DNA from 2 places in the Paenibacillus sp. FSL H8-0079 genome. Region 2 is predicted to be linked to the other one. Evidence: riboswitches for the same ligand, from Rfam matches in the RefSeq annotation. Region 2 holds a riboswitch; the other holds the start of a gene.

Region 1 (16,733 bases), 2.1 Mb from region 2:
CAGCAGCAGATCCCGATCCTGTTCCTCATATCGAGTCCCTTCCAACGTATCCATCTGGAGCATGAGCACACCAAGATTCGCCCACCCTGTCGGAAAATCGTACAATTCTCCCTGATATCTGAAATCCTCTTCGGAGATTTTGCCTGTCAACAGTTTGGTCATAAAAAACTCCTGGAGGTGCACATGCTGCCCCTTCATCTGCTCACGCATCGTTTTCTCCGAACTGAACAACGTTGACAGCTGCTCCTCGATATAGATAAATTCATCCTGACGCCGCCCAGACGGAGCAACTGGAGCATCCAGCCCTTTCGTAAACTGCAGCAATCTGGAGATCGGTGAGTACATCCGCCGACTGCCGTATATGGCGACCAGTCCCGTTACACATAACATGACCAGCGTAGCGACACCGGTTACCAATGCAATTTTCTGCGACTGAGCCGTGATCTGTCCTAGAGATACGACGGACACATACAACCAGCCATTGAGCGGAGACTGTCTGTAGCTGACTGCTACTTGGTTACCTTCCACCTCCGCACTAAAGAAACCCTCTGGCTCCCCCGTCGTCTGGACGATCTCGTGGATTTCTTTATTTAAAGTGTCATATTTCGCCCCTTGCTGGGTATCATTCAAAAAATATTTCTGTTCCCGGTCCAGAACGTACAAGTCCCCGGAATTCGAATTGCGACTCAGAAATGTACTAAGCTCCGCGTCAGCAATATCGATGACCAGAAAGCCTTTGGGTTTCACATTCGTGGGTACCATCGGAATCTTGAATACCATACTGACCACATTATCGGATGAAATAAGGGTCGGCGCCTGTTCGGGTGTTAGTTCACCCATTCCAGCTGATACGGGTACACTTTCTTTGGCTGAACTGGCGTTCTGTGTGACCCAGAACAGGCTGTTGGTATAGGTCAGATAGGAGCCAATCCGGTCTCGAATGCTGAAATCATCCAATTTTCCAAAAGAACGCATCGACACGACCCAATCTTCATCCAGATTAACCAGATAGGCTTGGTCAATGTTCGTAACCGCTTGCAAGTTGTTAAAGCCGGAAGTCAGATCACGAATCTCCTGAAACTCGCTGCTGTCCAGTGGTTTCTTCATCGCTTGTAGTACCAAGGGCGAATTGACATACTGGATGGATGATAATTGCAGGCTGCGCAGAACTTGTTCTACCCGCATTTGGGTCTGATGCAATATCTGAAGATTGCTCTCGCGCACCTTCTGCTCAATGTCACGTGATGCAATCGTATACGAGACGGAACCAATAACAATGACCGGAAGGGCTCCGAGGATCAGGGTAAAGCAGAGCAAACGCAGTAAATACTTCGGCAAGAAGAGCATCCTCCTTCTTATAAAATCGCTTTCATTGGATTATTTTACTATTGTTATTTTAAAACCCATTCTTATTCAAGTCCACTTATTTATTCTAAAGGTTGACTTCAAACCAATTTCCAGTTTATATTGGTTGCATATTCCTCAATCAAAGGAGAGATTTTTAATGTCGGTGAATGTTCTTAACTAACCAAGTTTCATATTCAGGAGTTTGGCCTTTCATTGCGCTTGTGCCCTTATGGCATACGTGTATTTCATGATGCGCCAGATCCCTGTACTTAGTTAAGAACAGCGGATATCATAAATCGCCTCCGGGATTGTCATTGTCCGGGTCTATTTCCGCGCTGAGTTCAGCGCGGATTTTTTAATATAGACCTGTAGTGGACTCTGCTTTCCCATACGTTTAGGGCGGAGAATGACGTTTGTTCATTCTCCGCCCTTTTTGCGTTTTCCAGGAATATGTTTTAGCACATCAACTGAAATGCCAATTCGAATCCAAGGAGAGATTACGCATGAATGAAAACACTTTAAACAGTTTGGGCTATCCACAAATTCAAAAAAACGTTGCAGACTGCGCCCTGTCATATCTGGGCAAACGTTATGCCAGAGAACTAAAACCGATGGTAGATGCTCACCTGATCCAGATTCGCCTGGAAGAAACAGCGGAAGCCGCTGCGTTGATTCGTTTTGGCGCCAGCATCCCCCTCCCTTCACTGGATGGAATGGAGACCATTATGGATCTGCTCGGCACCGGTTATCTATTCAGTGAACGCGACTTCAGTCATCTCGCTCAATTCCTGCGGAGCTGCGCACAACTCATGAATTACATGGAGGGCAAATCCGGGGCCGCTCCCACCGTCAGTCGCTATGCAGCATCCATGATTCTGATCGAACCTTTGCTGAGTGAAATTGAGCGCTGCATCCATAGTGGACGCATTCAGGATCAGGCCAGCAAGGAACTGATTCGAATTCGTAAAAAAATGACCGTGAATGAGGAGCGTATGAAACGAAAGCTTGATTCTCTGGTGAGCAAACATCGCTCCATTATGCAGGAACATGTCATCAGTCAACGCGGAGGAAGAACGGTTCTGCCCATTAAGAAAGAGTTCCGTAAACAGGTGAAAGGCAGTGTGCTGGATGAATCGGGAAGCGGGCAAACCGTATATATTGAACCCGTTGAATTAGTAAGTCTGCAGATGGAATTGGCTGCTCTACAAGCCGAGGAGTCCCGAGAGGAGATGAGAATTCTCGGTGATTTAACCTCCCTGACCGAATCGTATAGCCGTGAAATCGCCCTGAATACCGAAACGGTAGGTGTGCTGGACTTCCTGTTTGCCAAAGCCAAATATGCGGCCACCATGGACGGACGTAATGTTCGAGTCAATACACAGGGCCACATCAGCCTTCAACGTGCACGTCATCCATTCATGGGTTCTTCCATGGTTCCCCTTGATTTTGCAATCGGCAGAACCTATTCGTCGCTCATTATTACTGGCCCGAATACCGGTGGTAAAACGGTCGCACTCAAAACGCTAGGTTTGCTAACCCTGATGATGCAATCCGGACTGCTTATTCCGGTGGAGGAAGGTGGCGAGATGGCTGTTTATAACGAGGTAGCGGTTGATATTGGTGACGGACAGAGTATGGAACAAGCGCTCAGTACATTCTCCGCACACATTCGCAATATGATCGGCATACTGGAACAGGCCAATCCATCGACGCTGGTGCTCATTGATGAGATGGCTTCCGGCACAGATCCCGGTGAAGGTGTCGGACTGTCCATCGCCATGCTGGAGGAACTTCATAGCCGAGGAGCAACTGTTGTGGCAACAACGCATTTTGGTGAAATCAAACATTTTGCAGCTGCCACGCCAGGATTCGAAAATGCCCGTATGGAATTTGACACCGTTTCTCTCCAGCCGCTGTATCGATTGCGTATCGGAGAAGCCGGCGAAAGTTACGCCTATTCCATCGCATTAAAGCTGGGCATGCCACAGCGAATTATCGCGCGCTCCAAGTCCCTGTCCGATCAAAGTATTTCGAGAGATCGTACTTTAGGGTTCACGTCACCTCCTTTGGAAACTCCGGTCCTGGCGCCTGATCGTTCCGTTGCAGAATCAGACCGCCCAGCAGAGTTGTCCAAGTGGGAGAAGTGGAAGCAACCAAAAGATTCAATCGGTCTCCACAAAAAGACAACACCCAGAAAGTCAGCTTCCCCTGCTCCTCCCAAAAATTTTCGTAAAGGAGATCGCGTGTATGCGGCCTATCTCAATCAGTCGGGCATCGTTTGTGATGTCCAGGATAGCCGTGGAAATATCGGGGTCATGCTGCGAGGACGCAAAGTCAAAATCCATAAGAAACGCCTGACCCTGCATATCTCTGCCAATGAGCTTTATCCGGGTGACGATTATGACTTGGACATTGTGCTAGAAACAAAGGAAAATCGAAAGAAACGTAAGTTGATGGGACACAAACACGTGGAAGGCCTACAGATCGAATTACCGCCTGAAGAATAGCCGATGGGCGAAACAGATGTAGTGGAATGAAACTCATATATACACAGTGAATTCCATAACCACCACCACATTTCTGTTATACTGGGACCAGTATGTTTAACTTCAGCTCGTAGCTATTCCACAGGGAGGGAAGAACTGAATGTCTGCAGAACAAGACGATCAAGAGCACATCCATATCGATGTTCTTGTCTGCCCGTTATGCGGGGAAGCTAATCGCTGTTCCTATGCCGCAGGACATCCTCATTCGGAATGCTGGTGTAACCGGGCTACTTTCCCCGAAGGTGTATTTGACCGTATTCCGGCAGAGCAGCGCCGAAAATCGTGCATATGTCAACGCTGTTTGGACGACTATGCCGATAAAAGCCAACCAAAAGAAGAGCCACACAGTTAACGACTGTATGGCTCTTCTTCTATGCATTATCTATACTGTTAGCTGGCTACACTGCTCTTACATTTGGTTATATTGGGCGACAGCCTGTTCAAGCACCGGATGATGCTCAGCCATGGACGTATAATGATGCAGTGCAGCTGTAATCCCCTTCTGGCGGATCATGTCCTGCAGTTCGACTGCTTCCGGATCATCGGAGACATCGAACTTGCAGGCTGCTGCCATACCCATAGCCAGATAAGTCGTTTCGGTTCCATCCGCATAGGCCTGAAGGGCCGGGCGAACCAGACGATCATTCGGAGACAGCTTGCGCAGCGGGGAACGACCAACACGAGTAACCTCATCGGTGAGATACGGGTTGACGAACCGTCCCAATATTTTGACAATATACTGCTCATGCTCTTCTGGGTTGAATCCAAACCGCTTCACCAGAACTTCTCCGGTTTCCTGCAAGGTACCATATACAATGGATTTCACCTTTTCATCGGCAATAGCCTTCTGAATCGTGTCATACCCATGCACATTACCGATGTACGCAGCAACGCAGTGTCCTGTATTAACCGTGAACAGTTTACGTTCGATATACGGCTCCAGATCATCGACATATACGATGCCCTCAACCGGTTTGAATGCAGGAGCCATCTGGGAACGATCCACGACCCACTCGTAAAAAGGCTCAACCTGTACATGCAACGGATCTTCATGATGCTGAATAGGCACAATCCGGTCTACGGCCGAGTCGGGAAAATAAATGTACTGATCTGCAAGGGGACGTACCTTTTCATCGAGCAGAGCATATATATGCTCTTTCAATTGCGTACTGGCTCCAATTGCGTTCTCGCAAGCGATAATGTGAAGAGGGTTTTGAGCAGGACCGGAATTTAGCCTTTTCTCAAGTCCCTTCGCAATGCCTGGTGCAATATGCTTCAGTACGCCCACGCCCACTGCGGTTGTAATCAGATCAGCTTCCACCACGGTTTGGGCAACCGTCTCCAGCTGGGTTCCATCGATTGCATTTACACCTGTGACGGTCTCCTGATCCTTGCTCTCGTTGGCCAGTTCCACCGTATACTGCCCCCGTTGCTGGAGAGCTGTTACCAAGGTCTGATTCACGTCGGAGAAAATCACCTCATACCCTGCACGGGAGAGAATCAACCCGATAAACCCGCGTCCAATGTTACCTGCGCCAAAGTGTAGGGCCTTCATAGCTCCATTTCACTTTCCAGAATAGCAATAACTTCTTCAGCAGTTTTAGCCAGACGCAGGGCCTCCATATTCTCATCTTCAGCACAGATCACCGCGATGCTCGTCAGGATCTCCATATGTTCCCCGCCTTGAGCCGCGATACCAATCACCATATAGGCTTTTTCTTCGCCAAAATCAACACCCTGTGGATACTGAATAACAGAGATACCTGTGGATAAAATGAAAGCTTTGGATTCCTTCGTACCGTGCGGGATCGCAAGTCCGTTCCCTACATAAGTCGAGACAATCTCTTCACGTTCAATCATCTTCTCAATGTAGTCAGCGGTAATATGTCCCGCATCTTTCAGAATCTGTCCTGCCATACGAATCGCTTCGTATTTGTCCTGAGCCGTCGCATTCATGATGACTTTATCTGTTGTTAACATACTCATAATGGTTGACCTCCAATTTCGGTTTTACTGCGATAAAATCCAACAAGTTCCTGGGACAGGTAATGAATGAGTTCATCCCTGATTCCCTTTTCCAGCAATGTAATCATCTCTTCCTGCAATAACAGGGCGCTGATCTCACTGAGAACCTCCAGACTTTCCTTGGATAATTCTCGGGGACCGAGCATCAAAAGAATATGGGTAACTCCTGCCGAATCATCCGGCGTACGAAGGAGTGGCTCGGTGAGCTGAAATAGACTGATAGACGGCCTGTAGATCCCCTCACTGCGTGTATGAAACAATGCAAGTCTTGTGCCGGGAATCTTCTGACTGCCCACTGCTTCACGTGCTTCCAACCGTTTTGCGATCTCCCCCGGTTCCTTCAGCACACCTGATCCATGGAGTACGTTGCACATCGCATATACGGTCTTATAGAATCCGATATCCTGATTATCCAGCGGGTACACCTGAAACTTGCCAATAATTCGGACAATTTCAACTAGAATAGCTTCCATTCCGTCAGGGTCCGAGTAACGACTTGTCGTCTGAACCTCTGTTTCACGGGGCTTGTGATGTTGCTGTTGTAGCGTTGTGGTTTTAATAAAATGACGCAGGCGCTCGCTCTCTTCCGCCGTAAGCAGTGGACTCACTTTGTAATACTGATGCTCATCCATCGGCAGATCGACAGTGGATAACACCAGATCATATTGATCGGTAGGTATCCGGGCAGCTTCATACCAGGACACGCTATCCATGATCCGAATCTCGGGAATCTCCTTGGACAATCGGCTGGAGAGCATACGTGATGAGCCAATTCCGCTTGTACACACGATGATGGCCCTGATCTCCCGTTTCAATGCACGTAACCTCTCAATGGAAGCTCCAAAATGCATGACCAAAAAACCAATTTCCTCATCCGGAACGTCTGTGCCTGGCCAAGCTTGCTCCACAGATTTTTTGACATCTTCGAAGAGTGAATCATAATCCTTGCGAATCTGCTGCAGTAGCGGATTACGAATCATCTGTTGTCCTTCAATTCGCTCCATTACAGGTTGCATATGACCAAGTAGACCTTCACGAAGCAAACGATCCTCATGAAAGGCATAATGCGTTCTGGCCTGCATCTGATCAATGAGAGAATGTACCCTGTCCAGTAAAATCAAGTCGTCTATTGGCAACAGCCGCGAAGAGTGAATTCGTTGCTCTGTCTCAATTAATAGTCTGTGAAAATAAGCTTGCTCATCTTGGGAGAATGTCAGCCCCAGCTGGGTGGATAACACACCACACAAGCGGGAAGCCATATAAAGTGGAACCTTTATCTCATCCAGCTCTGCAACGTCATCTCCCATTTTCTCTCCTGGAGAAATACGCCCAATGCCAAAGCCTTTACGAATACGTACAGCCGCTACGGATAATTGAATCAGCAACTTCATGTATTGGCGTTCCGGAATGTTCTCCAGCCATTCGATATCTGGTTGCCATAATGCATTTTCAACCGTAAGCACATCACCGTGTCCAATCATATCCAACAGTTTTTGGTTTACGATGGAGCCTCCCTGTTCTGGCTGTCTTCCGAATAGGTCCGACTCATCCAAAAATTCAAGAGCAAGTGCAGCTATGGCTGTGCGATGAATCGTCTCACTTCCGTTAATCTTGACGCCATATCCACGTCTGCGAACCAGCTTCAGTCCCGCCTGACGAATTCGTGACTCCAGGTCGTCCAGATCAGTGGTTACGGTGGATACGGTCACTTTCAGATCCGAAGCCAAGGCGAGTAACTTTACAGGCTCCGGTTCATCCAACAGGATGCAAAGCATGAAGAGCTTACGCTCTTCTGGCGTAAACTCTACATATTCTTTACCCTCTAGTTGCTGGCGCAATACAGCCAGATCATCGGAACCGGCATCAATTCGGATACCGGTTCCTGATTTTTTTTCCAGCCTCATGCCCAACGGTTCAAGCCATTGTTCAATCATTTGAAGCTCCCGGTGAACCGTTCGGGTACTGACCTTTACTTCAACGGCGATTTCGCCGGCTGTTACTTCATGTGGATGCTCTAGCAGAAACTCCACGATTTCACGTTGTCTTTTGGTAATACTCATATCTCAGCCTCCGGCTCAGGGAAAACGAATGCGTGCAATTACTTCAGACGTTCAACGAGCGCATCGTATTCCGGGCTTTTTAGGAAGTTGTCGATGGATATATGTTCTGCATTCGGTGCAACAGAGCGGGCACGATCGGTTAATACTTGTTGTGTGATCACCACGTCTGCATCCGGCGGGATATCACTGATGGCCGTGTTGGTCACCGTAACATCAATCCCCTCTGCCTTCATCTTCTTGCGTAGAATGGAAGCGCCCATGGCACTCGATCCCATACCTGCATCACAGGAGAAGACAATTTTCTTCACGTCTGTTTTCACTGTAGAAGAAGCCATATCCGCGGCTCTGTCTGCTTCACGTTGGTTAGCCGTAATGCCAGCGTTTGGCACGTTTCCTTGGCTCTTCATGTCTTTCATCCGACTGGATGCAGACTCCAGATCTTCGTCTTTTTGTTTACCTGTTTTCAGCAACACTGCTGCCACCAGGAAGGAAACGACTGCTGCCACAAGCACTCCTGCGAGCATCGGCAGGTATCCACCTTTTGGTGTTAAGAGGGAATACGCGATAATACTACCCGGCGATGGTGCTGAAACAAGTCCTGCTCCGGTAAGCATGAATGTTAATGTACCTGCGACGCCACCCGCAATTGCGGCAAGAATCAGAATCGGTCTCATCAGAATGTAAGGGAAGTAGATCTCATGAATTCCCCCGAAGAAATGAATGATAACGGCTCCTGGTGCAGATGATTTGGCCATTCCGCGTCCGAAGAAGCAATAAGCAAGCAAGATACCAAGTCCCGGACCTGGGTTCGATTCAAGCATGTATAATACGGATTGCCCTAATTCTCTCGCTTGATCTGTTGCAATCGGTGTGAGGATCCCGTGGTTGATCGCATTGTTCAGGAACAATACTTTACCCGGTTCAATAATCAGGTTGACCAGCGGTAACAAGCCCAAATTCATTAAGCCTTGTACCCCAGCAGACAATACTTTGCTAATCGCTTCTACAGCAGGCCCGATGCCCAGTAGCGCAAAAATCCCCAAGATTCCGCCAATAATACCGGCTGAGAAGTTGTTAACCAGCATTTCAAATCCGGCTCTAATTTTACCTTCGATCGATTTATCGAATTTTTTGATGATCCATGCTGCCAGTGGTCCGGCGATCATGGCCCCGAGGAACATCGGAATATCACTACCCACGATGACCCCAATGGTCATAATGGCACCCACAACACCACCACGCTGGCCATGCACCATCGTACCTCCGGTGTAACCGATTAACAGTGGTAGCAAATATTTGATCATCGGATCGACTAGCTGTGCAAGCGTCTCGTTAGGGAACCAGCCTGTTGGAATGAACAGAGCCGTAATTAATCCCCAGGCGATGAATGCACCCATATTCGGCATGACCATACCACTCAGGAATCGGCCAAAACGCTGCACACCTACCCGTAGTCCACCTTTGGAATTGGACGATTGGTCCAAATTACTCATTGTATTATCCTCCTTGGATCGAGTCATTATGATTATGAGAACGGTATCAGTTCTCCCCTGCTGTAATCCTAAGCGAGAATGCTTTCCTGTTCAATCAAATGAAAGCGTACTTTCGTCATGAACAATGATGACAACATTAGGTTATGTAATCGTTTTAATCTATGCATATTAGCTGAACCCATTGGTACACAAGGCTTTTATCGCCTATGACTTTTATCATTTCCAAAATCAATTTCGCTCCTATAGCTTGATCCAATCAGGCGATTCACATCCATAATCTGCTTCAATCTGCATTCAAAACCATCCTCGGAAAGCACAAAAAAACCTGTGCAAGCCCTCAGGCTCACACAGGTTGAAACAAGATGAAGCACATCTCATTTTGTTATAAAATATATGTTAATGAGTACAAGTTCGTTGATACTATTCTTCCGTATGTTTACGATACGCGTCTGCATTCATCAATGTAGACAAAGCTGCTGTCAGATCTCCCTCAACGCGGATCTCAATCATCCAGCCTTCCTCGTAAGGAGAGCTGTTCACAAGCTCAGGTGAGTCCTGTAACGAATCATTCACTGCAATGATTGAACCAGTGACAGGAGAAAACAAGTCCGAAACCGTTTTGACCGATTCGATCGTTCCAATGCTGTCTTCTGCTTTTACACTGGATTCAAGGTCAGGCAATTCCACAAACACAATGTCACCCAGCTGATGCTGCGCGAACTCGGTAATGCCAATACGTACAGTATCCTCCCCTAAGGTTTGCACCCATTCGTGCTCTTCACTGTACAGGAAATCACTTTTCAATTCGCTCATCGATATCCGCCTCGCTTTTCATTAATGAGTGCATGCGTTCTTTGACCTTAACCTTTTTCCCAGAACATAGCGTATGATATTTCCGAATCAAATGTCAAGATACCTCACAATTTATTTAATAATTGCCTCCTCAAACCGTAGCCTGAATACACTCTTTCTACATATACTGGTGAATATTAGAATAGTAAGCGCAGTCTTTATAAATACACGAACAATAATATTAAAAGTATATTAAATATTCGGTTTTAAATCCTTTTCTATGATATCGTTCTTGACATCAGCAGTGGATTCACGTTTTAATGAGAGGAGTAAATGTGTTTGTTGGACTATGTTATACCCGCGGATGAATGTAAAGGGAGAGATTACCCGTGACACCCGATTCGGGATGTTCATGAGGTAACGCCGAAGGAGTAAACCACCGATAAGCGGGGGTGAATCTCTCAGGCAAAAGGACTTTTACGGGACGCAACTCTGGAGAGCATCTATTCGCCCTGTGCGGGCGTTATGATCACCCAAGGGGAAACCTGCTGCACAAGGCGGCGGGGTAACTCTCAGGTACAAGGGACAGAGCCTTAGAATACAGCGTGCTACATGGCATGCCGGTTCTTTGGCCTGTCCTTTTCCTTTTTCCCAAAAAAACGAAAAACAGGATTCAAATCGGCGCTGTCATAGCTGCCTTACCATACTTACCTTACGAAAAATCTCTAGATGAAAATTTAAAAATACCCTGGTTCATTGATCCACGATTGTATATTCGGCCGGTTAACGGTCCATGACGAGGTGATTTGATGTCCGATTTGCTTAGAACACCACTCTTCCCACTATATCAGCAATATGAAGGCGTACGGTGCATTGATTTTGGAGGCTGGGAGCTTCCGGTGCAATTCAGCGGAATCCAGAAAGAACATGAAGCGGTGCGTGAGCGTGCTGGACTGTTCGATGTATCCCATATGGGCGAATTCACAGTACAGGGTGAGCAGGCTGAAGCGTTTTTGCAACAAATGATGACCAATGATGTTACCACGCTGATACCCGGTCAAGCCCAGTACACCCTGATGTGTTACCCAGATGGCGGTGTGGTGGATGATCTGCTCGTGTATAAGCTGGAAGATCAGCATTATATGCTCGTCGTTAACGCCTCCAACATCGACAAGGATTGGGCGTGGCTGCAAGAGCACCTGATCCCTGGCGTAAGCATGACCAATGATTCGGAGCAGACGGCGCTGCTCGCCCTGCAAGGTCCACTGGCTGTAGATATTATCGGGAAAGTTACGGATACAGATGTATCCTCGATTGAGCCTTTCCGTTTTGTACAGTATGCAGAGGTATGTGGCGTTAAATTACTGTTGTCCCGTACCGGTTATACCGGTGAAGATGGCTTTGAGCTATATGTACCTGCGGACCAGGCCGCTGTGGTCTGGAATGGATTAATGCAAGCCGGAGAAAGTCACGGACTGGTGCCAACCGGACTCGGTGCCCGGGATACGCTGCGCTTTGAAGCGAAGCTCCCCCTGTATGGACAGGAATTGTCGGCAACCATCTCTCCGCTCGAAGCTGGCGTAGGCATGTTTGTGAAACTGACTGCCGGACCTTTTATCGGACACGAAGCCTTGGTACAGCAAAAAAATGACGGTCCCGCCCGCAAACTGGTCGGCATCGAAGTGCTGGAGCGCGGCATTCCCCGCCCCCACTATCCGATTTACGCCGAAGGCGCACAGATTGGTGAAGTTACTACAGGCACACAATCACCTACATTGAAGCGTAATCTGGGGCTTGCCCTCATCGACAGCAAATACGCTGCGCTGGGAACCCCGCTTGAGATTGAGATCCGCGGCAAGAAATTGAAAGCCGAGGTCGTGAAGACCCCTTTTCATAAACGGACACGTACGTCAAAGACACCTACTCAAGGAGCTGATCAAGCATGAGCAAGCACCGTTACATTCCCATGACTGAGCAAGATCAGAGCGCCATGCTCGCAACCATCGGTGTGGATACGCTGGAGGATCTGTTCCAGGACATTCCAAAAGAAATTCGTTATCAGGGCGAGCTGCCCGTATCCTCCAAACTTGATGAATATGCGCTGACACGTCACATGTCCAAACAAGCTGGCGCCAACGCCAATTTCGAAACACACGCCAGCTTCCTCGGCGCAGGTATATACGATCATCATGTTCCTTCCGTCATCAATCATGTCATTTCCCGTTCCGAGTTCTACACTGCCTACACACCTTATCAGCCTGAGATCAGTCAAGGTGAACTACAGGCCATTTTCGAATTTCAATCCTATATCTGTGAATTAACCGGTATGGCTGTAGCCAATGCCAGCATGTATGACGGCGCAACTGCCTTTGCGGAAGCAGGAAACTTAGCCGCAGCGGCAACGCGTCGCAAACAGCTCATCGTATCCCGTACGGTTCACCCGGAAGCCCGTCAGGTATTGCAGGCGTATGCGCACGGACTCCGTCTGGAGATTGTCGAGATTGGCTATAAGGATGGCGTCACTGACTGGGATGCCCTGCAAGCCGCCATCTCGGACGATACCGCAGCAGTCATGATCCAGAGCCCGAACTTCTTCGGTGCCGTGGAAAATGTAAAGCAAGCCGCTGACCTCGTGCATGCGCACAAGGGTCTGCTCGTCGTAAGTGCTAACCCGCTATCGCTGGGTCTGCTGGAAGCCCCAGGCAAGCTGGGTGCTGACATCGTTGTTGGCGATGCACAGCCCCTCGGCATCGCCGCTTCACTCGGCGGCCCCACATGCGGATATTTCGCCGTATCCCAGCCTCATATGCGCCGAATTCCTGGCCGAATTGTAGGACAGACCACGGATCGCAACGGCAAACGCGGTTTTGTACTCACACTGCAAGCACGTGAACAACATATCCGCCGCGAAAAGGCGACATCCAATATCTGTTCCAATCAGGCTTTGCTTGCACTCAGCGCATCTGTATATATGTCCATCATGGGTAAACAGGGCATGATCGATGTTGCGGATCTGAATTTGCAAAAGAGTCATTATACCCTGAATACATTAACTGCGATTCCTGGAGTTAGCCTTACTTTTAACGCACCAACATTTAATGAGTTTGTTATTAAACTTCCTGAAGGAACCGACGTGGATGCACTTCAGTTGAAATTGCTGGATGCGGGCTTCATTGGTGGCTATGAACTTGGACGTGATTATCCTGAGCTTACTGGACATATGCTGATTGCTGTTACCGAAAGACGCAGTAAGGAAGAGATTGACGAATTCGCACGAGCATTGGAGGGATCGCTGTGACTCAGGAAACGACGACGACAACGACAACATCGGTACAAGGACAACCTGAAACAGGTAGCTCTTTCTCCACTTCGGCTCAACCTGAGACGAATACAACATTCAGTGCACAGACCCTGTCTCCTGCTCCAGAACAATCATTGATTTTTGAACTCAGCAGCCCTGGACGTGTCGCTTATTCCTTGCCAGAATGTGACGTTCCTCGCCAGTCTGCCGATACGATGATTCCCCGGGAAATGCTCCGTTCGGAAGCAGCGGCACTGCCGGAAGTATTCGAGGTAGATGTTATTCGACATTATACAGCCCTGTCCCGTCGTAACTTCGGGGTAGATAACGGATTTTATCCACTGGGCTCTTGTACGATGAAATACAATCCGAAGATTAATGAGGATGTTGCCCGTTATAATGGATTCGCCAAAATCCATCCGTACCAGCATGAATCCAGCATTCAAGGTGCTCTTGAACTGTTATATACATTGCAAACCGACCTTGCAGGTCTGACAGGTATGGATGCTGTGACCCTGCAACCGGCCGCTGGTGCCCATGGAGAATGGACTGGACTTATGATGATTCGTGCCTACCACGAAGGTCGTGGTGAACAACGTACCAAAGTCATCGTGCCCGATTCTTCTCATGGTACCAACCCGGCAAGTGCAACCGTTGCAGGATTTGAGACTGTGACAATTCCGTCCCGTGCAGACGGACTGGTCGATCTGGACGCACTCCGTGCAGCCGTCGGTTCGGATACAGCAGCATTGATGCTGACGAACCCGAATACACTTGGTTTGTTCGAGAAAGACATTCAGGAGATTGCATCCATCGTGCATCAGGCTGGTGGCTTGTTGTATTACGATGGAGCCAACTCCAATGCCATTATGGGCATTACCCGTCCGGGTGATATGGGCTTTGACGTGGTGCATCTGAACTTGCACAAAACGATGAGCACGCCTCATGGCGGTGGTGGACCTGGTGCCGGACCAGTCGGCGTGAAGAGTCGTTTAGTTCCGTTCCTGCCTAAGCCAATGGTAATCAAAAATGATGACGGTATGTATGCATTCGATCGTGAAGGAGATCAATCCATTGGCCGGGTGAAAGCCTACTATGGTAACTTCGGTATTTTGGTACGTGCCTATGCCTACATTCGCACCTATGGACCGGAAGGTTTGCGCCGTGTCTCTGAATGTGCGGTACTGAATGCCAACTATATGATGGCCCGTCTCGCCCCTTACTACGAGATTCCATATCCAGGTGTATGCAAACATGAATTTGTCATGTCTGGTCGGGATTTGAAGCAATATGGTGTGCGTACACTTGATGTCGCCAAGCGATTGCTTGATTTTGGATATCACCCGCCTACAGTGTACTTCCCGCTCAATGTGGAGGAATGCATCATGATCGAGCCGACAGAAACCGAAAGCAAAGAAACGCTGGATGGGTTCATTGATACGATGATACGGATTGCCAAAGAAGCGGAAGAGACACCTGAATTGGTCCTGAACGCACCTTACGGTACACCGGTTACTCGTCTTGATGAGACTACAGCGGCCCGCAAACCTGTACTGAACTGCGCGTGTAGCTAAGCACTAAGTGAATTACTAATCTATGCTCTTGCTGATGTTACTACACCAGTAAGAGCATTTTTTGGCTAGACATTACAGAACCTTCCTCCTTGAACTCCCCTTCTAATTCCTATACGTTCGAGCAACAAAAAAAGCCAGTACCCGCTGTAACAGCGAATACCGGCAAAATCGCTGCATCAATGCAGCTCATTATCGGAAAAAGAAAAACCTCAAATCCGGAGGAAACCCCGGCAAAATTACGCTTGAATGCTTTGAACCAATTCAACGACTTGTTCAGCCGTTTGCATATCCAGAGCTTTAGCAGCCAGTTCCTGCATATCCGCACGGGACAGCTTGGTGATCTGACTACGAGCTGGCAGAATGGATGTTGCGCTCATGCTGAACTCATCCAATCCAAGACCGAGCAGCAATGGAATTGCTGTTTCGTCTCCTGCCATCTCACCACACATGCCAACCCATTTGCCTTCACGATGCGCTGCATCGATAACCATTTTAACCAAACGCAAAATGGCCGGGTTGTAAGGTTGGTACAGATAAGCCACTCGTTCGTTCATACGGTCAGCAGCCATTGTGTATTGAATCAGATCGTTCGTTCCGATACTGAAGAAATCCACTTCTTTGGCAAACTGATCCGCCAGAACTGCAGTCGAAGGAATTTCGACCATGATTCCGAGTTGAATGCTGTCAGAAACAGCAATACCTTCAGCAACCAGCTTCTCTTTCTCTTCGAGCAAGACAGCTTTTGCTTCACGGAATTCTCCGAGTGTTGCGATCATTGGGAACATGACACGCAGGTTTCCATGTACGCTTGCACGCAGCAATGCACGCAATTGTGTACGGAAGATATCCAGACGGTCCAGACACAGACGAACTGCGCGGAAGCCGAGGAATGGATTCATTTCTTTTGGCAGATCCAGGTATGGAAGCTCTTTGTCTCCACCGATGTCGAGTGTACGAACAACGACAGGTTTACCTTCCATTTTTTCCAGTACCGCTTTGTAAGCATTATACTGAATGTCTTCGGAAGGAAGTTTGTCTCTGCCCATGTACAAGAACTCCGTACGGTACAGGCCTACAGCCTCGCCACCGTTCTCCAGAACACCCGTTACATCATTCGGTGTACCGATGTTGGCTGCAAGTTCAACATGAACGTTGTCCACGGTTACCGTTGGCTCATCACGTAGTTTTCTCCACTCTGCACGTTGTGCATCATACTGTTCCTGTTTGGCACGGTATTCAGCAATAACTTCATCCGTAGGATTAACCAGTACGTGACCATCCAGACCGTCAACAATGATCATATCGCCTTGTTTCGCTTGAGCCAAGATGTCCTTGGTTCCAACAACAGCCGGAATTTCAAGAGAGCGAGCCATGATTGCCGAGTGAGAAGTACGTCCACCAATGTTGGTTGCAAAACCTTTAACAAATTGGCGGTTCAGTTGAGCCGTGTCGGAAGGCGTCAGATCCTCCGCAAGCACGATTACTTCTTCATTGATCTCAGCCGGACTCATGAAGTCGATACCAAGCAAGTGATTTAGCACACGTTTGGTAACGTCACGCATATCTGCTGCACGTTCCTGCAGGTATTCACTCTT
Region 2 (16,733 bases):
GGAGATGACCAGGCCCAGGCCAGTACCACCATACTTCCGGTTAATTACCGGATGCAGCTGAGAGAAGGACTGGAACAACTGATCCAGCTTGTCAGCCGGGATGCCGATTCCCGTATCCTGTACCGCAAAATCAAGAACGCTGTCTTCAGGCTTTCTGCCCTTGATGATATCTACCGTGACATCAATGCTTCCCCGGTCTGTGAACTTGAGCGCATTGCCAACCAGGTTCACCAGAATCTGCCGGATACGTATGGAGTCGCCTACCATGAACTCAGGAATACTTGGATTGAGACGATATCTGATCTCCAGATGTTTCTCATCTGCACGAGGTTTAAACAGTTCGGCAACCTGTTCCAGCATCTTGCGTAATGCGAACGGCTCATAGGATAGCGACATTTTCCCGGATTCCAGCTTACTGAAGTCCAAAATATCATTAAGGATGTTCAGCAGAGCATCGCCGCTATCTTGAATAATCTCGGCATATTCTCGCTGTTCCTCCGATAAATCGGTACCGATCAACAACTCGGTCATGCCCACGATCCCGTTCATTGGTGTACGGATCTCATGGCTGACCATCGACAGGAACTCGGACTTGGCCTGAGCTGCCAGCTCAGCTGTCTCTTTGGCACGTACAATCTCACGTTCGCCAGTCACATCATTGAACACGACAACCGCGCCCTGAATCTGTCCCTGTTCAATAATCGGCGTCACTTGATACTGCACCAGAAAGCTGCTGCCATCTTTACGCCAAAACACATCTTCCTTGATTGTGCGTCTCTGTCCATCCAACACGGTCATGTGGATTGGGCACTCTTCTTTTGGAAAATGACTTCCGTCTGCACGGGTATGATGGATAATGGGATGTGAGTTTTTGCCGATGAATTCTTTCGCTTCATAACCGAACATCGAAGCTGCTGCAGGATTCATAAACATGGTGATTCCATCCGCATCCAATCCATATATCCCTTCCGTAACGGTGTTAAGAATCAGCTCATGTTGCTTGCTAAGCTCCTGAATTCGCTCCGTATATTCCTTACGCTCGGTAATATCGGACACGATTCCATAGACACCTACCACTTCTTTATCCACAATAATAGGCACATTCGTAACAGATACTTCGATCTTCCGACCACTTGAATTGACGATCCGGGTCTCATAATATTGCGGTTCGCCCTGCTTCACCATTTCAAAACTCGTTTGGCCGTATTGCACTTCGCGTTTATCCAGATTGGATAAAAACGATTTGCCAATAAGCTTATTGCGTGAAACATCCAGCATCTGCATCAGCTTGCTGTTCACCGCACTATATTGGCCCTGCATATTCAATGAATACACGGCTGCCGGATTATGTTCGAACAGCGATCTGTATCGCTGACGACTTTCTCGAAGACGTCTGTCCGCATCCTTATGCTGAGTAATATCCCTGCTGATGCTAACAATCTGGGTTGTCTTGCCCCGCTCTCCAGCCACAGGCTTCGCCAATGTCTCCATCCAGATATAATGTCCTTTTTTGTGTAACACACGCATCTTGCAGCCATTACCAATCTCGGAAAGCTCCATCGGATCAGGATAATCTCCCGGATAACAATAATCCTTGAAGGACTTTCCTGTAACTTCTTCCGGCTTATAACCCAGCAAGGTGTACACGGAAGGTGAAACGTATAACAACTCACCATCTGTAGCACAGGTCGTAATTAGATCTTGCGCATGGTCAGCGAGTACCTGATATTTCTCCTGCGCCTCCCGAAGCTCGCGTTCCACTTTCAAGATATCGGTAACATCTTTGGCAATGCCGTAGATACCTACAACTTCTTCCCCCTCTGTGATGGGCACATACGTTATCTGTGCCTGTTTCAGGGAACCATCTTTATGATAAAAAGTAATGGAATTACTGACTGAACGTCCAGCCAGTACCTCTTTAATATATCCTTTGCGTGAATTTTCACTGTCCGGAGGACAGATCTGATTTCGACTCATACGAATCAAGTCATCCAGTGTATGCCCTGACATCCGCTCTACTGAGGGATTAGCATCAATATAGTTTCCATGGATGTCCATTACATATATGGCATCCGGATGGTTAAAAAACAGTGATTGGTAAGAACTTCCCTCAGAAATAATGCGCTTCAGGGTTTCCGTTTTATTAACATCCAAGGCTTACCCCTCTTTTCTTAGCCAATATCTTCATCTAACAACAGGAATTGATTAATCCCGTAGAAATGGGCCTACCCTCGAATAACCATGTAAGCCTGCCTAGAAACAGCTTTTTTTATTTTACCAGATTCTCGTCTCATTTTGCTTACAATCTATGATTCAATTCACATGATGTGTGATGTAATAGTTGGAATTTATATTTTCACTTTATTATACTTAAATCCAGCCCTCTATGGGCCTGCTGCCACGAATCAGAGGTAAGGTTTATCTGAATAAATTGGGTGACTTGCAGGTGGGAAAACGGCTTAACATCATAGGCAAACCGTGGGGAACTCAGTTAACCGTGGTCAAAGGCGCGCGATTAACCATTGGCGATGACGTCATGATTAATGCAGGTGTAGGGATTGCGGCTAACGTTGAAGTGACCATCGGAAATAACGTCATGATTGGTCCTCGAACAAGCATATTCGACAGTGCCTATCACCGGATTGATTCGCTGGATGACGGGAGCCAGACTGCCAAGCGGATTGTGATCCAAGATAATGCCTGGATTGGTACAGGCGCGCTTATTTTGCCCGGAGTGACCATTGGCAGAAATGCAGTCGTGGCTGCAGGAAGCACGGTAACCAAAGACGTACCCAAGAATACACTTGTAGCCGGAGCGCCAGCCAAAATCATTCGGGAGTTGACCATTCATGATGGATGGGTCAGACATTAGAAAAAATCCTCCTCAAGCCTACATACAATAGAGCTTTGCATGTTTTGCTTAAAGAGGATTTTGATCTACGATAACCAAGAACGTAACGGATTATTCAAATTTCTTTTTTTGCAAAATACATCATACCTATCCCAATGAAAATAACAGCACTTCCTCCGACGACTGCGAGCATCGTCATCAGTGGCACGTTGTAGGCTCCGAAACCTGCGCCGTCCACGGGTGTCATCAGAATCATTGGTTGTGCCCATGGATAATACGGCCCATATGTCGCCGAGTTTATAATGAGAATATTCGGTATGGTCAGTGCAAAATTCAGTGCGAGCGGCGCGGCAAAGCTGCTCCAAACCAATGAAACGAACATCTGCAGGGCAGCCAGTGGTACACAGGCCAGCAACCCAAGCAGGAGTTTGCCTACCAAAAATCCCCAAGGGACGGGCCCCGTGATACCATGAATCAACCCTGCCAGCAGAATGGACATCAGCAATAATACTTGCGTACCCGCCAGAAGCATGAGCACAATCGTCAGTTTACCTGCATATACGCCTGAACGTGTGAGCGGTAGAACCAGCATCTGCTTCCACCCTCCTCCTGCATGTTCAAAACGGCAGACAAAGGACGTAAACACGCCAGTCAGCATCGGTAACAATAGCAAACCGTGCAGGAAAACCATCGTGGTCATCAATACCTGCCAATTCCCCGAAGGCGTGGACAACAGTCCGATGAGCAGCGCAATGAGTGGACTTAGCAGAATCAGGATCCATATGGGCGATTTACCCATTTTCAATCGTTCAGCGGACAGAATTCGGAAATACGTTGTCGCAAAGCTCATATCAGGCCACATCCTTCCGGCTAAAATGCACCATACCCAGCAACAGGATCAATAGTCCCAGACCTGCACCCATGCCTGCATACAGATATGGATTAGGTCCGTTCCAAGCCATCTGCGCCCAAGCAAGCGGAAAGTTCGGCGAGATACTAAGTGCGAACATGCCGGTTATCGCGAGCACGATACCCAGGGTTACCGGAAGCGCCTGATTCTTGTTTACCATCGTCAGCCACAACTCCAGTGACAACACGGGAAGCGCACCAGCCAAAGGTAGCAGCCCCAACTTGATCGCCTGCGTCCAAGGGATCTCACTAGCATGGAACCCGAGGATCAGACCCAGACTCACAATTCCAGCGGTTAATAGCAGGCAGGAGATCACCAGCAGCAGACAGGCAAGCAGGAACTTAGCCAGATACACAGCCGGTCTGGGGATCGGCATCGCGAGCAACTGTTTCCACGATCCCTGTTCATGCTCAACATTGGCGATCATGGAGCTGAGAATGGTTGCTCCCAACATCAGAGACAAGGGCACAAAGATAACCACATTGCCCAATAGCCCGCCCCACAGGTTATCGGCGTACTGTTCTTTCAGATAATCCAGCCGTAGCCCGAAATTAAGCGCCTGCATGGCTATCAATCCAATCGGAGCCAGGAAGACGAGAAACCAGATGCCTTTCCCGCGAATCTTGAGCCAATCCGATGATAATGCACGCCCGGTCATATGGATGCCCCCTCGCCGATGACCCGCATGAACAGATCTTCCAGAGACTGACGCTGTTCCTCCACACGATACACATCATGATCCTGCTCAATTAATCGGCGCACAAGCAGTGCCACCGAAGGGTTATCCATATAAGGGAACGTTAACGCAGAACCCTGCCGCTGACCGAATTGCCCCTGTTCTCTGGCCAGCTTCATGGCCTCTTCCGGCTCCGAAACCGTTAACCGGATAGAGCTGCCCGTCTGACTATGCAGACTCGCAATGGTATCCTGAAGCACCATCTTGCCTTCACGGATAATACCGACGCGACTTGCCATCTGTTCGACTTCACTCAGCAAGTGGCTGGACACCAGAACAGTAATGCCATGTTCCAGAGGCATGCGTTTGATCAATTCCCGAATCTCCTGAATACCGGCAGGATCAAGCCCATTCGTCGGCTCGTCCAGAATCAATAGCTCCGGTTCACCCAGCAAAGCGCTAGCAATACCGAGACGCTGCTTCATCCCGAGGGAGTATCCTTTTACTGAACGTTTGGCATCCTTGGTCAGATCTACAATGGACAACACTTCCGCAATTCTCGATTTCGGTACATTGATAATGCGGCGTAAGGTCTCCAGATTCTCCACCGCGTTCAGATGCCCGTAATAGGACGGATATTCGACCAGAGAGCCCACACGGCGCAGAATATCCATGCGATCTTTGCGGATATCCTTGTCGAAGACCCGGATCACACCTTTGGTTGGTTTAATCAAGCCGAGAAGCATGCGAATCGTTGTTGTTTTGCCGGCGCCATTGGGACCGAGGAAGCCGTAGATATCTCCCTTTTTAATATGCAGATCAAGTTCACGGACCGCTGCACGGTCCCGGTATGTTTTCCATAAATTCGCCGTTTGAATAATATTTTCACTCACTGTATGATCACCTCGGAACTATCGTAACCTTCCAAGGTTAAAGCCAAGGTAGTCTCCAGTTTAAGTTTAGTTTAAAAAAAGGGATTTCAGCGGTTTGGTATTTCCCTGTTTCCCTTTCCACTGTAGATATATGTCCGAACACCTGTATCGGAACTGTCTACCCGCTTGCGCAGTCCCATTTCACGGATCAACAGGTCTACTATGGATAAGCCGAGGCCAGTCCCCTTCGTGTTGGAATTCGGTTGCATTCCTGGACCACGATCCTGAATAACAATCGCCGTCTCGCCTTGAATCTCCTGGGTTGATATACCAATATACTTCCCTCTGGCGGCATGACGGATCACATTCTGAAACAGATTATCGAGAATACGGCGCATGCCCTGTTCATCCACGTACCAGATCAGCGGTTCCTCCGGCAGGTCGATATCAATATCAAACTCTTCTTTCTCCCAGACTGGGTACCAGGCCGCCGCCGTTTCCCTGACGATCCGCAGCATATCTTTCTCTTCCAGCTTCAACGTATATTTCCCGCTCGTGAGCAAATTGTAGGATAACATGTTGTCGATGAGCCCGCCGAGGTCCTCCATCTTCGCTTCCATGCGATGTAATGAACGGTCACCTTGCTCGCTCAGCACTTCCTTGTGCAAAGCATGCATATGTCCACGAATCACCGTTAGCGGGGTGCGCAGATCGTGGGAGAGCCCGGCAATGAGACGTTTGCGCAATTGTTCTTCTTCGCGTTCACGATGGCGGCTATCGGACAGTTGATGCACCATCTGATTGAAAGATTCCTCCAACTGGCCGATCTCATCTGACCGGCGGATATCCACCGGAAGCGGAATGCCTTCCTTGCCTGGGGTCATCATCGCCGTCTGCAGACGAATAAGTCGCTTGCGAATGCGTGCAAAGAAGAGAATGGACATGATGATGAATATCATGAAGATGATGATCATGACAATGCCAAGATACAAGAGTTCCATTGGAAAATTATTTTGTGTCTTTTGCAAAAGCGATCGCGGCACTTCAATGACCATGAAGCCCTGTCCTCTATCCTGTTCATCTCCGCCTACATAGGCAACTACGGTCAGTGGATCACGATAGGAAGCTTCTTTCATGAATTGCAGGGTATTGTTCGCATTCCATTCGGCTGGGATTCGAGTCTCTGCCGTTCTCCCGGAATTCAATGACCACTTTAATATCGTGTCTGTTACGCCATCTGCTGACGTGGATTTCACCAGCGATACATCTTCACCACTCAGAATAAAGACCGTCTCACCACGAGCATTCACTCGATACATCGAAGATTTGGGATACTTGCGATGTACCTGCTTCAACCGTGTGCTAACCTCTTCATCTGAAGCACCATCGAGCTTCTCCGCTTCACGTGACCAGAGGTTACTGATCCGGGTAACGTCACCATATGGTGACGCTTGATTCGGATTCGTATTATTCACCACCACAACATAAATGATGGATATGATCGGAAGAACGACGGGCACGAATAATACTGCCGCCAGAATCAGGATAATATACCTGGACATCAAGGACCGCCCAAAGCGAAGCCTGCGCCGCCCATACTGCTTTTGATCCATGCTTCGTTCTCCCTTCTGTTCTCCCTTCATGATTTTCCGTTCCCTGAACCGCCGAATCATGGCTTCTTCACCCGATATCCCACACCGCGGACCGTCTGAATAACTACAGGATTGGCCGGATCAAGCTCCAGCTTTTCGCGTAGATGCCGAATATGTACCATCAAAGTCTTGTCCCCATCCAGATAGGGCTCGTTCCAGACGGCTTCATAGATCTGCTCTTTCGTTCGAATCATGCCCATATGTCGTAGCAGGTAGGCGAAGATGTGGAACTGTTTTCCCGATAAAATAATCTCATCCCCCGTCTCCTCATTGATGATCCGGTTGTCCTTCTCATAGATGGAGAGATGATCCAGCTTCAGGGCTGTATCCGATGAGACCGCAGTTCCCGCCTTACGCAGTTGAACCTCAATCCGGGCAGCCAATTCATCGGGGTGAAATGGTTTGGTCACATAGTCATCGGCAAAATCGAGACCATGCAGCTTGTCGTCAATGGACGTTCTGGCCGAGAGCATGACAATGGGCACGGCGGGAAGTTCTTTTTTCAGTCGCTGACCCACCGTAAATCCATCCAATCCTGGCAACATGACATCCAGAATAATGAGAGAGCAACCCACAGCAGCCTCCGCTGCACCTTCACCACTTCCGAGCCATTGCACCTCATAACCGCGTTCCTCCAGATCGGCTCTGACCCATGTTGCAATTTCCGTATCATCTTCAATGTATAACAGTTTGGTTTTCATTCGAATGTTCGTTTCCTTTCTGCCCCCATTGGGTTAATGATATATCTGAGCATCATCATGATAAAAGCTGTATATAACCTATGAATTCATGTCTTATTGCAATGTTTAGATCTCTTACGTTAACACGCATTCTAATTATAGCTTATCCATTACCTTGGATAATGTCATATCCATCAAGTCTATCAAGTACATATTATACCTACACCTGACGGGAGGAATTTCATTATGCTGCTGGAAGCCATCTATCATCAACCGAAACGGAACTGGGCCTATGCCTATGACCAAGATACAATCCATCTGCGCCTGCGTGCCAAAAAGAATGACCTGACCGAGGTACATGCCCTGACTGGGGACAAATATGCGTGGGATGCAACCAAAGCGCTGGTTCCCTTGACCAGATTCACCTCGGACTCCATGTTCGATTATTACGAGGGAGAAGTGAAACCTCCGTACCACCGACTGAAGTACTCATTTCTGCTCAAAAGCGGAGACGAACAAATCTGGATGACCGAGACTGACTTCCAGGAAGAAGAACCGGACGATCCGGGTCGTATGTTCCAGTTCCCTTATATTCACCCCGGAGCCGTCTTCACACCCCCTGCATGGGTTAAGGATGCGGTGTTCTATCAGATTTTCCCCGAACGATTCGCCAATGGTAACCCGGATATTAGTCCGGAGAAGGTTGAGCCATGGGGCGGTGAGCCGACCCCTTTCAACTTCTTCGGTGGTGACCTTCAGGGCGTGATCGACCATCTGGATTACATCAGCGAGCTAGGCATTAATGCGATCTACTTCACACCTATCTTCGAAGCCACCACCAATCACAAATACGATACCGAGGACTATCTACGGGTAGATCGTCACTTCGGTGACGCAGATACCGTGAAACGACTGGTCGAGCTATGCCACGCACGCGGAATTCGCGTACTGCTGGATGCTGTGTTTAACCATTCCGGGAAGACGTTTGCGCCGTTTGTAGATGTACAGAAGAACGGGGAGCAATCCAAATACAAGGACTGGTTCCACGTACATGAATACCCGCTGGACGTGAAGAATGGCATTCCTACGTATGAGACCTTCGGATTCGAAGAACACATGCCGAAGCTGAATACGGAGAATTCCGAGGTGAAGGCCTATCTGTTAGAGGTTGCCGAGTACTGGATCAAGGACGTGGGTGCGGACGGATGGCGGTTGGATGTCGCAGACGAAGTGGATGATGCATTCTGGCGCGATTTCCGCCGTGTAGTCAAGGCCGCTAATCCGGATGCCTATATTCTGGGCGAAGTATGGAACGAGTCTTCCTCCTGGCTGCAAGGCGACCAGTTCGATGCGTCCATGAACTATCCGTTTACAGATGCCGTGAATGCTTTCTTTGTGAAAAATACGATGCACGCCGAACAGTTCGCGAACTCCATCGGACGACAGCTATCCCGTTATCCGCTTCAGGCCAGCGAAGTGGCGTTCAACTTGCTGGACAGCCACGATACCCCGCGGCTGCTCACGCTGTGTGAAGGCGACCAGCGCAAGATGAAGCTGGCTGCGCTATTCCAGTTCACTTATATGGGCGCGCCGTGCATCTATTACGGGGACGAGATTGGAATGGACGGCAAGCATGATCCGGGCTGCCGTAAATGCATGGAGTGGGATGAAGCGAAGCAGGACCGAGAACTGTTCGACTTTTATCAGAAACTGATCTCCCTACGTCATGTTCATCCTGCCCTGCGTGCGGAAGGCACCATTCGTTTCCTGCAGGCTCGCCCCGATGGCAGCCAACTGGTGTTCGAGCGGCAAAATGAGGAGGAACGCATTCTGGTTCTGTTCAATCGCTCAGAAGAGACGGCTATTGTCGAGCTGGAGGCTGGTGACGAGGAGTGGACCGAGTTATTCGGCGGAAACCATCGTACCGCCAAGGAAGATGGCGTGCTCGCCATTGAACTGCCTGCGTACGGATATGCCGTACTGAGTACAGGTGTGAATCAGGGATCATCTTAATACGCATACATCTAGGGTCACATTTAAAGAATCCAGCTTAGCTTCACCTAGCAACAACAAAATAAGCGTCCTGCAGACCTGGATTCCAGGGTTGCGGACGCTTATTTGGTGTATTTTCCGTTATGCATAAGGTCACTGACTCGTTTATTCGGAAGGACTTGTTTTCAGATTAACCTTGAGAATCCGTGTCCGCCTCACTTACCGTTGTGTTTGCGTCAGTTGTGTTAGAACCCTGTGTCTCCGTATCTGGCTCTGCACGCTTTGCCTTCGGTTTAGCCAGTTTCTGCATCATTTTGCGGCCTGTTGGCGTCTGAGCCAGTCCACCTTGGGCAGTCTCCCGGTGACGGCTCGGCATCGCACTACCCACTTCCAGCATGACGTCGATGACTTCGTCTGACGGAATGGCACTACGCACTCCGGCCAATGCCATGTCGGCCGCAGCCAGCGCGGTGACTGCACCTAGTCCATTACGGACGATGCACGGAATTTCAACGAGGCCTGCAACCGGATCGCAGATCAGGCCCAGTGTATTTTTTAACGCCAAGCCAACGGCATGAACGACCTGCTCCGGTGTACCTCCACGCAGCTCAACCATGGCACCCGCAGCCATACCAATCGCGGAACCCACTTCCGCCTGACAACCACCCTCGGCCCCGGAGATAAACGAATTGTTAGCAATGACATAACCAATCGCTCCCGCACAAAACAACCCGTTCACCAAGTGTTCGTCCGTCCAGCCAAACCGCTCCTGTGAACTGATAAACACACCAGGGATAATCCCGCAAGAACCAGCTGTTGGTGTTGCCACGATGCGACCCATGGAAGCATTCACTTCAGATACACACAGGGCATACGCCATCGCAAGTGCAGAAGCATCACCAGAACATGTCTCACCCTTGCGAATGTACTCGGCCATTTTTTTGCCGTCTCCACCCGTTAATCCACTGCGTGAAGTGGTGTCTTCCATTAACCCTTTGCGTACCGCTTCCTTCATCACTTGATAATATTCAGACATCTGCTGCACAACATCCGCTTCCGGCGTATTGGTCTCCTGAACCTGCTCCTCGATCATTAGCTGAGCAATGGTTTTGGATTCCGCTGTACAGATCGTATTCAGTTCATGCAAATGTTTAAAGCGCATCCGAATCAACTCCTCTCTTCAAATCAATGACACGAATGTCCAGTACATGGTCGAGCGAACGCAGACGCTTCAGCATATCCGGATTCGGCACGCCGTCCATCTCCATTGCAGTCAGTGCTTCGCCATCTCGGGCTTTCCGGTCCACCTGCATATAGCCAATGTTAACCCCTGATGAGCTGATCGTGGACGTCACTGATGCGAGCACGCCCGCTTTGTCTGCATGTCGCAGAACGAGTGTAGGGAATTCACCACTAATCTGGACACGAAAATCATTCATCGCATGTACCGATACACTACCACCACCAATAGATGCGCCGATCAATGAGCAGGCACGTTCGCCATGCCATAACTCAATCTTGACGGTATTTGGATGAGGAGCAGGCAGGCCGCTTGTATAAAACTCAACCTCCATGCCCGCTTCTTCTGCGTATTGTTCTGCATCAGGGATACGCGGATCGTCTGTGACATAGTCCAGCAGACCGCCGATCAATGCCAGATCCGTGCCGTGCCCCTGATACGTATCTGCAAATGAACCGTACAACGTCAGTCGCGCCCGATCCGGCGTGCAACCAAGCCACTGGCGAGCAATTCTCCCTAATCTTGCTGCTCCAGCTGTATGTGAACTTGAAGGTCCCGTCATGGACGGACCAATAATTGAAAAAACATCTTTAAATCGCACCTTGTAACCCTCCAATTGTATTCGTCATTTCCATCCAGAATATCATCCATATTGTTCCTTATTCACTGAATGATGACATCAAAAAAGGACAGAAGAAGGCCTCAGGCCCTCTCTCTGTCCTCGATACCTGAGAGTTTCACGATCAGGAGTGTCTCACGACAAGGTACTTGCCTGTGATTACAGACAAGTCACCGGACTGACTGATCATATACCCCTTGGGTGGCGCAAGTTCGCGCACTCTCCAGAGTTGCGTCCAACGATGGTACATTTACCTGAGAGATTAACCACTGCGCCGGGTGCGCAGCAGCTTGCTCCTTCGGTGCCTGAAAACTAGCCATTTGACTCGGCTGATCAGGTCTCTCCCGCTCGTTATCATCCGCTGTATGGAACCATTCTGAGCTTATGTCAGAACAGTGATGGAAGTCGTTGATTTCTTCTTCATTAAGATTAATCGACCGGAAGATCAGTGTCAACAAACTTAACGATTTCCTTGGGTATATTTCCTTCATTTTCGATTGAACCGATAATAACCAGAATATTTTGTCAGATTTCATTACATTAATGCGTTAAAAAGAGCTTATAGAAAAGCTCATTTCTGTTTTCCTTCAATGAATGCCATGATGTGCTTACTACTATTTATGATGTTGTCCACGAAAACGTTCGGGTATTCTGCAACCATATTCTTCAAACCACACTGCTCAGTAGCCCATCTGGATCTGTACATCTGGACTATAATTCACAGTTCATAGAAAATACTCTCGCTCTGTACATAAGGTCTGCAATACTTGCTGCATAACTTCGGCATGCGATCTTTCATCCATTCATGTCTCGATTCATTTGCCATCTGAAAGGCATAATAACCCAGCGTAAAGATCAACATAAACCCTTCCATTAATCGGATATCACGATCTGTCAGTGGTGCGATCTGTTTCGTGTAACCGGATAAAAATATGTCACGTTCCTCCCGATTGAACATCAGCGCTGCCCCTCCGGCATCGAAAAGATAATAACCATAACCGTGTAGACAAAAATCAATCATGGAAATCCCCTCATCCGTTATCAGCAGATTGTTGCGCGTAATATCCCCATGAATAACTCCCCGTGTCTTTTCATCGTGCGGGTATGTTTCCAGCTGCTCATTAATGTTCTCGAACGTCTCTCGAAGCAGATCAAAGTCTTCCGTTGTAAAAATCCCAAGTCGGACGCCTTCCTCCAACTGCCCTAGCATGACCAAATTCTCATGGGTGTTGCCATATGCCGGCCGTACCTTCGTTCGATCTAGCTGGCTCATCTCTCTTCCTGTCCGCTGATGATCGTTGCCTTCCACCTGTACACGTCCATATTGATGAAGCATCTGCAGTTGGACACCTAGGTCATAGATTTGCTCTGTTGTCAGGCGTTCTCCCTGCTGGATGTCCCTGCCCTCAATCCACTCTAGTACGGTACAGCAGATTTCTTTACCCGCTTCACTTGTCCATACCGTGACCCAGTCTCCCGACACATTGCGTACCGGATGCTGCACGCGCAATGTTGTCGTTGCGTTTAATTCATGAAGCAGGTTCATCTCCGCCTCCAGTGCAGGAAGCGTATGCTGAATGCCTGTCATACTTGCATATGCGGCTTGATGGATACGTAGCAGATACTTCTGCCCACTTGCTTCATCATCGACATGATACGTCAGATTCTCATTGTGGCGAATATAGGAAACGACAGGTTTCTCCATGTTATAGTTCTGTATAATCTGAGCTGCCATAGGGTCGTAAGACGTCTGATCCGTAGTGATTATCATCATCTCCTTTGAAGTTATGTAAACGCTCTCTTTATATTAAATATCGTAGCATAATGTTTATCTGGCATACAGAAAATCCCACTAAAATTATAAATAAAAAAAGCACAACCCCCGAACAACCGTTCAGGCATTGTGCTTTCTTTTGTCTCTATTATTTCTCTATCTCTCTGTCTGTTGCTCTATGTGACACTCCATGATCCAATTAACCGAAACGACCCATAATGTATTCTTGCGTCAGACGATTGTCCGGGTTCGTGAAAATGTGCTCCGTATCCCCGTGCTCAACCATGGTGCCCAGATAGAAATATGCCGTGTAATCCGAGATGCGTGCCGCCTGCTGCATATTATGGGTAACAATGACGATCCGCAGATCTTTCTTAAGCTCGGTAATCAATTCCTCAACTTTACCCGTAGATACCGGGTCAAGTGCAGATGCCGGCTCATCGAGCAGCAGAATCTGCGGGTCAACAGACAAAGCGCGAGCGATACACAGACGTTGTTGTTGTCCGCCGGAGAGAGACAGAGCTGACTCATGCAGTCTGTCTTTCACTTCGTCCCAGAGCGCAGCACGGCGCAAGCTTTTTTCCACAATTTCATCCAGTGCCTTCTTACTCTTCGTACCACGGTAGCGGGGGCCAAACGCGATATTGTTGTAGATGGACTTATGAAAAGGGTTCGGCTTCTGCCATACCATGCCAATCTTCTGACGAAGCTTGATTACATCAGTTCCAGGCTCATTCAGATCGTTACCGTCCATCCAGATATGTCCCTCTGTGCGGGAACCCGCGATCTCATCATTCATCCGGTTCAGCGACCGGAGGAACGTGGATTTACCGCAACCAGACGGCCCAATAAGCGCCGTTACGCTTGCTTCAGGAAACGTCAGACTGATCTGCTTGACCGCCTGGAAATGTCCATAATATATGCTTAACTGTTCCGTACCAAAAGGTATGGCCATGTTGGTTCCTCCTTATTTCGAAGCTGTCATGCGGCGGAATACAACCCGACCGATCCAGCGTGCACTTAGATTGAACGCCAGCACGAGAATGACAAGCACGGCGGATGCCCCTGCTGCCACTTCTTTGGAATCTGGCCCAATGCCTTCACTATTTACTTTCCAGATATGGACAGCAAGTGTCTCTGCCGGACGGAAAGGATTAAGCGGTGATCTTGGACTCGTCGGATTCCAATCTGTAAAGTCCAATGGTGGGCTACTCATACCTGCGGTGAACATCAGCGCGGCTGCTTCACCGAAGATCCGGCCCGATGCCAGGATCGTACCCGTAATCAAGCTCGGCAATGCCACAGGCAGCAGAATGGAAGTGATAATCTTCCACTTGGACAGTCCAAGCGCCAGACCTGCTTCCTTTTGTTCCTTCGGAACGGCCCGGAAGGCCTGCTCCGTTGTCCGTACCATCAGTGGCAAGTTAAAGATCGCCAGAGCCAAGGCACCCGAGATCAGGGAGAAACCAAGACCAAATTGATTGACTAGCAGCAAGAGACCAAACAAACCAATAACGATGGATGGGAATGATGACAATACTTCAACGACCAGACGAATGAAGCTGGTAATCTTACCTGGCTTGGCGTATTCCGCCATGTAAATTCCGCCGCCCCATCCGAGTGGAATGGTAACAATCAAGGTCAGAACAAGCAAGAATACGGAGTTAAAGAGCTGTGGACCAATTCCGCCGCCACCCTTAAGCAACTGTGGTGCGCTCGTCAGGAAGTTCCAGCTAATATGTCCAATTCCTCTATACATGATGAATCCAAGCAGACCGAGCAATAGAATAACAATGAATAGGGCCAATACAACGATAACGGATGTTGCAATCTTATCTACCGTTTTTGCCTTCATTTTCATACCCGGTTCCTCCTTTCAAGCAGGCGAACCAGAATGACGAAGACAAATGTCATCACCAACAGGACAAGCGCCATACTCCACAGTGCATTGTTATGAACAGAACCCATCGTGGTGTTACCCATGCTGAGTGTAATTACACTTGTTAATGTTGAAGCCGATTCGAGCAAGGATGTTGGAACATGCGGTGCATTACCGATAACCATCTGCACAGCAAGTGCCTCACCAAAAGCACGGGCCATACCCAAAACGACACCTGTCAACAAAGCTGGCAAAGTCGTTGGAATAATGACACGGTAGATGGTTTGCCAACGAGTGGCACCCAGTGCGTAGGAGGATTCACGCAATCCTTTGGGCAACGCGGACAATGCATCTGCCATAATACTTGTGACCGTAGGAAGAATCATTACAGCGAGAACAAGACATCCGGCTGCAATCCCGACGCCTGTTCCACCAAAGATACTACGAAGCAAAGGTACGATGACACTCAGACCGATAAATCCGTACACAACGGACGGAATTCCAGACAAAAGCTCAATCGCAGGTTGCAATATCTTTTTCCCTTTACCCGGAACAATCTCTGTCATGAAGAGTGCTGCACACAGACCAAGCGGACTTGCGATCAGTGCTGCAAGCAAGGTTGTGATGAAAGAACCTGTAATGAACGGCAATGCCCCGTAGAAAGCAGGTTCCCCCGTTGGATTCCATGTTTTTCCACCAAGGAATTCACTTATGCTTATTCCATTTTGGAAAAATGTTGATAGTCCCTTGGACGCTACAAAATAAACAATGGAAAACATGACAACGATCAGGAAAACGACACAAATCGACGTATAGATCCGTCCCGTCCACTCTTCCCAATAATGTTTCTCTTTTAAGGGCCGGCGCGGTTTCAACTTGTTATTCATTACCGTTCCCCCTTCGGTCTGTTCCATAACAACCATCCTTCTATAGTAGAATTAGTGCAAAATATGGGATTATTTCAGAGCAAACCGCGTAAAGAGGCGGGACCTAAGTCCGCCTCTTTCGCTGTATGCGCAAGTCAAAGATTATTGAACCACATTACCTGCTACATCGCGTTTTACTTTCATACCTGACATTGGAATGTATCCAAGTTCAGTCACGTCATTTTGTTGAATTTCGTCACTCAAGATGTAATCCAAGAATGCTTGTGTTGCTGCATCTGGCGTACCTTTCGTATACATGTGCTCGTAAGCCCATACTGGATAAGTTCCTGCTTCCACGTTCTCAACTGTTGCTTCCACACCTTCGTATTTCAGAACGGTCAAGCTGTCATCCAGGTAAGACAAGGCCAGGTAACCAATAGCGCCTGGTGTTTCAGCTACCAATTTTCTTACGTTACCTGAAGAATCTTCTTGAATGGAACCTTGGATATCACCCATTTTTTCACCCAATGCATACTTCTCGAAAGTTGCACGAGTACCGGAACTACTCGGACGGTTTACAATAACGATTGCTTGATCCGCACCGCCAACGTCTTTCCAGTTCGTTACTTTACCGGAGAAAATGTCGATCAGTTGTTGCTTCGTCAAATCTTCTACACCTGTATCTTTGTTGCTAACTGGCGCCATAGCTACTACTGCTACCT

What was found. A riboswitch is a leader RNA that binds a small molecule or an ion and turns the genes downstream of it on or off. The one in region 2 is predicted to bind glycine.
Region 1: another riboswitch for glycine. It lies ahead of gcvT (glycine cleavage system aminomethyltransferase GcvT); the one in region 2 lies ahead of sdaAB (L-serine ammonia-lyase, iron-sulfur-dependent subunit beta).

The regions. Positions count from the first base shown of each region.
Region 1 is NZ_CP150300.1:5,061,650-5,078,382, forward strand. Features, by position in the region: gene MHI06_RS22660 (AraC family transcriptional regulator) at 1-1,338, opposite strand, end outside; gene MHI06_RS22665 (DNA mismatch repair protein MutS) at 1,851-3,854, shown strand; gene MHI06_RS22670 (cysteine-rich CWC family protein) at 3,994-4,245, shown strand; gene MHI06_RS22675 (mannitol-1-phosphate 5-dehydrogenase) at 4,303-5,448, opposite strand; gene MHI06_RS22680 (PTS sugar transporter subunit IIA) at 5,445-5,879, opposite strand; gene MHI06_RS22685 (BglG family transcription antiterminator) at 5,876-7,978, opposite strand; gene MHI06_RS22690 (PTS mannitol transporter subunit IICB) at 8,017-9,471, opposite strand; gene gcvH (glycine cleavage system protein GcvH) at 9,892-10,284, opposite strand; glycine riboswitch at 10,628-10,750, shown strand; gene gcvT (glycine cleavage system aminomethyltransferase GcvT) at 11,073-12,209, shown strand; gene gcvPA (aminomethyl-transferring glycine dehydrogenase subunit GcvPA) at 12,206-13,561, shown strand; gene gcvPB (aminomethyl-transferring glycine dehydrogenase subunit GcvPB) at 13,675-15,138, shown strand; gene ptsP (phosphoenolpyruvate--protein phosphotransferase) at 15,375-16,733, opposite strand, start outside.
Region 2 is NZ_CP150300.1:462,831-479,563, reverse strand. Features, by position in the region: gene MHI06_RS02285 (PAS domain S-box protein) at 1-2,154, opposite strand, end outside; gene MHI06_RS02280 (DapH/DapD/GlmU-related protein) at 2,447-2,872, shown strand; gene MHI06_RS02275 (ABC transporter permease) at 2,967-3,701, opposite strand; gene MHI06_RS02270 (ABC transporter permease) at 3,703-4,419, opposite strand; gene MHI06_RS02265 (ABC transporter ATP-binding protein) at 4,416-5,330, opposite strand; gene MHI06_RS02260 (HAMP domain-containing sensor histidine kinase) at 5,417-6,922, opposite strand; gene MHI06_RS02255 (response regulator transcription factor) at 6,979-7,662, opposite strand; gene MHI06_RS02250 (alpha-glycosidase) at 7,888-9,654, shown strand; gene sdaAA (L-serine ammonia-lyase, iron-sulfur-dependent, subunit alpha) at 9,824-10,795, opposite strand; gene sdaAB (L-serine ammonia-lyase, iron-sulfur-dependent subunit beta) at 10,785-11,474, opposite strand; glycine riboswitch at 11,726-11,849, opposite strand; gene MHI06_RS02235 (phosphotransferase) at 12,211-13,263, opposite strand; gene pstB (phosphate ABC transporter ATP-binding protein PstB) at 13,466-14,221, opposite strand; gene pstA (phosphate ABC transporter permease PstA) at 14,234-15,121, opposite strand; gene pstC (phosphate ABC transporter permease subunit PstC) at 15,124-16,032, opposite strand; gene MHI06_RS02215 (phosphate ABC transporter substrate-binding protein) at 16,174-16,733, opposite strand, start outside.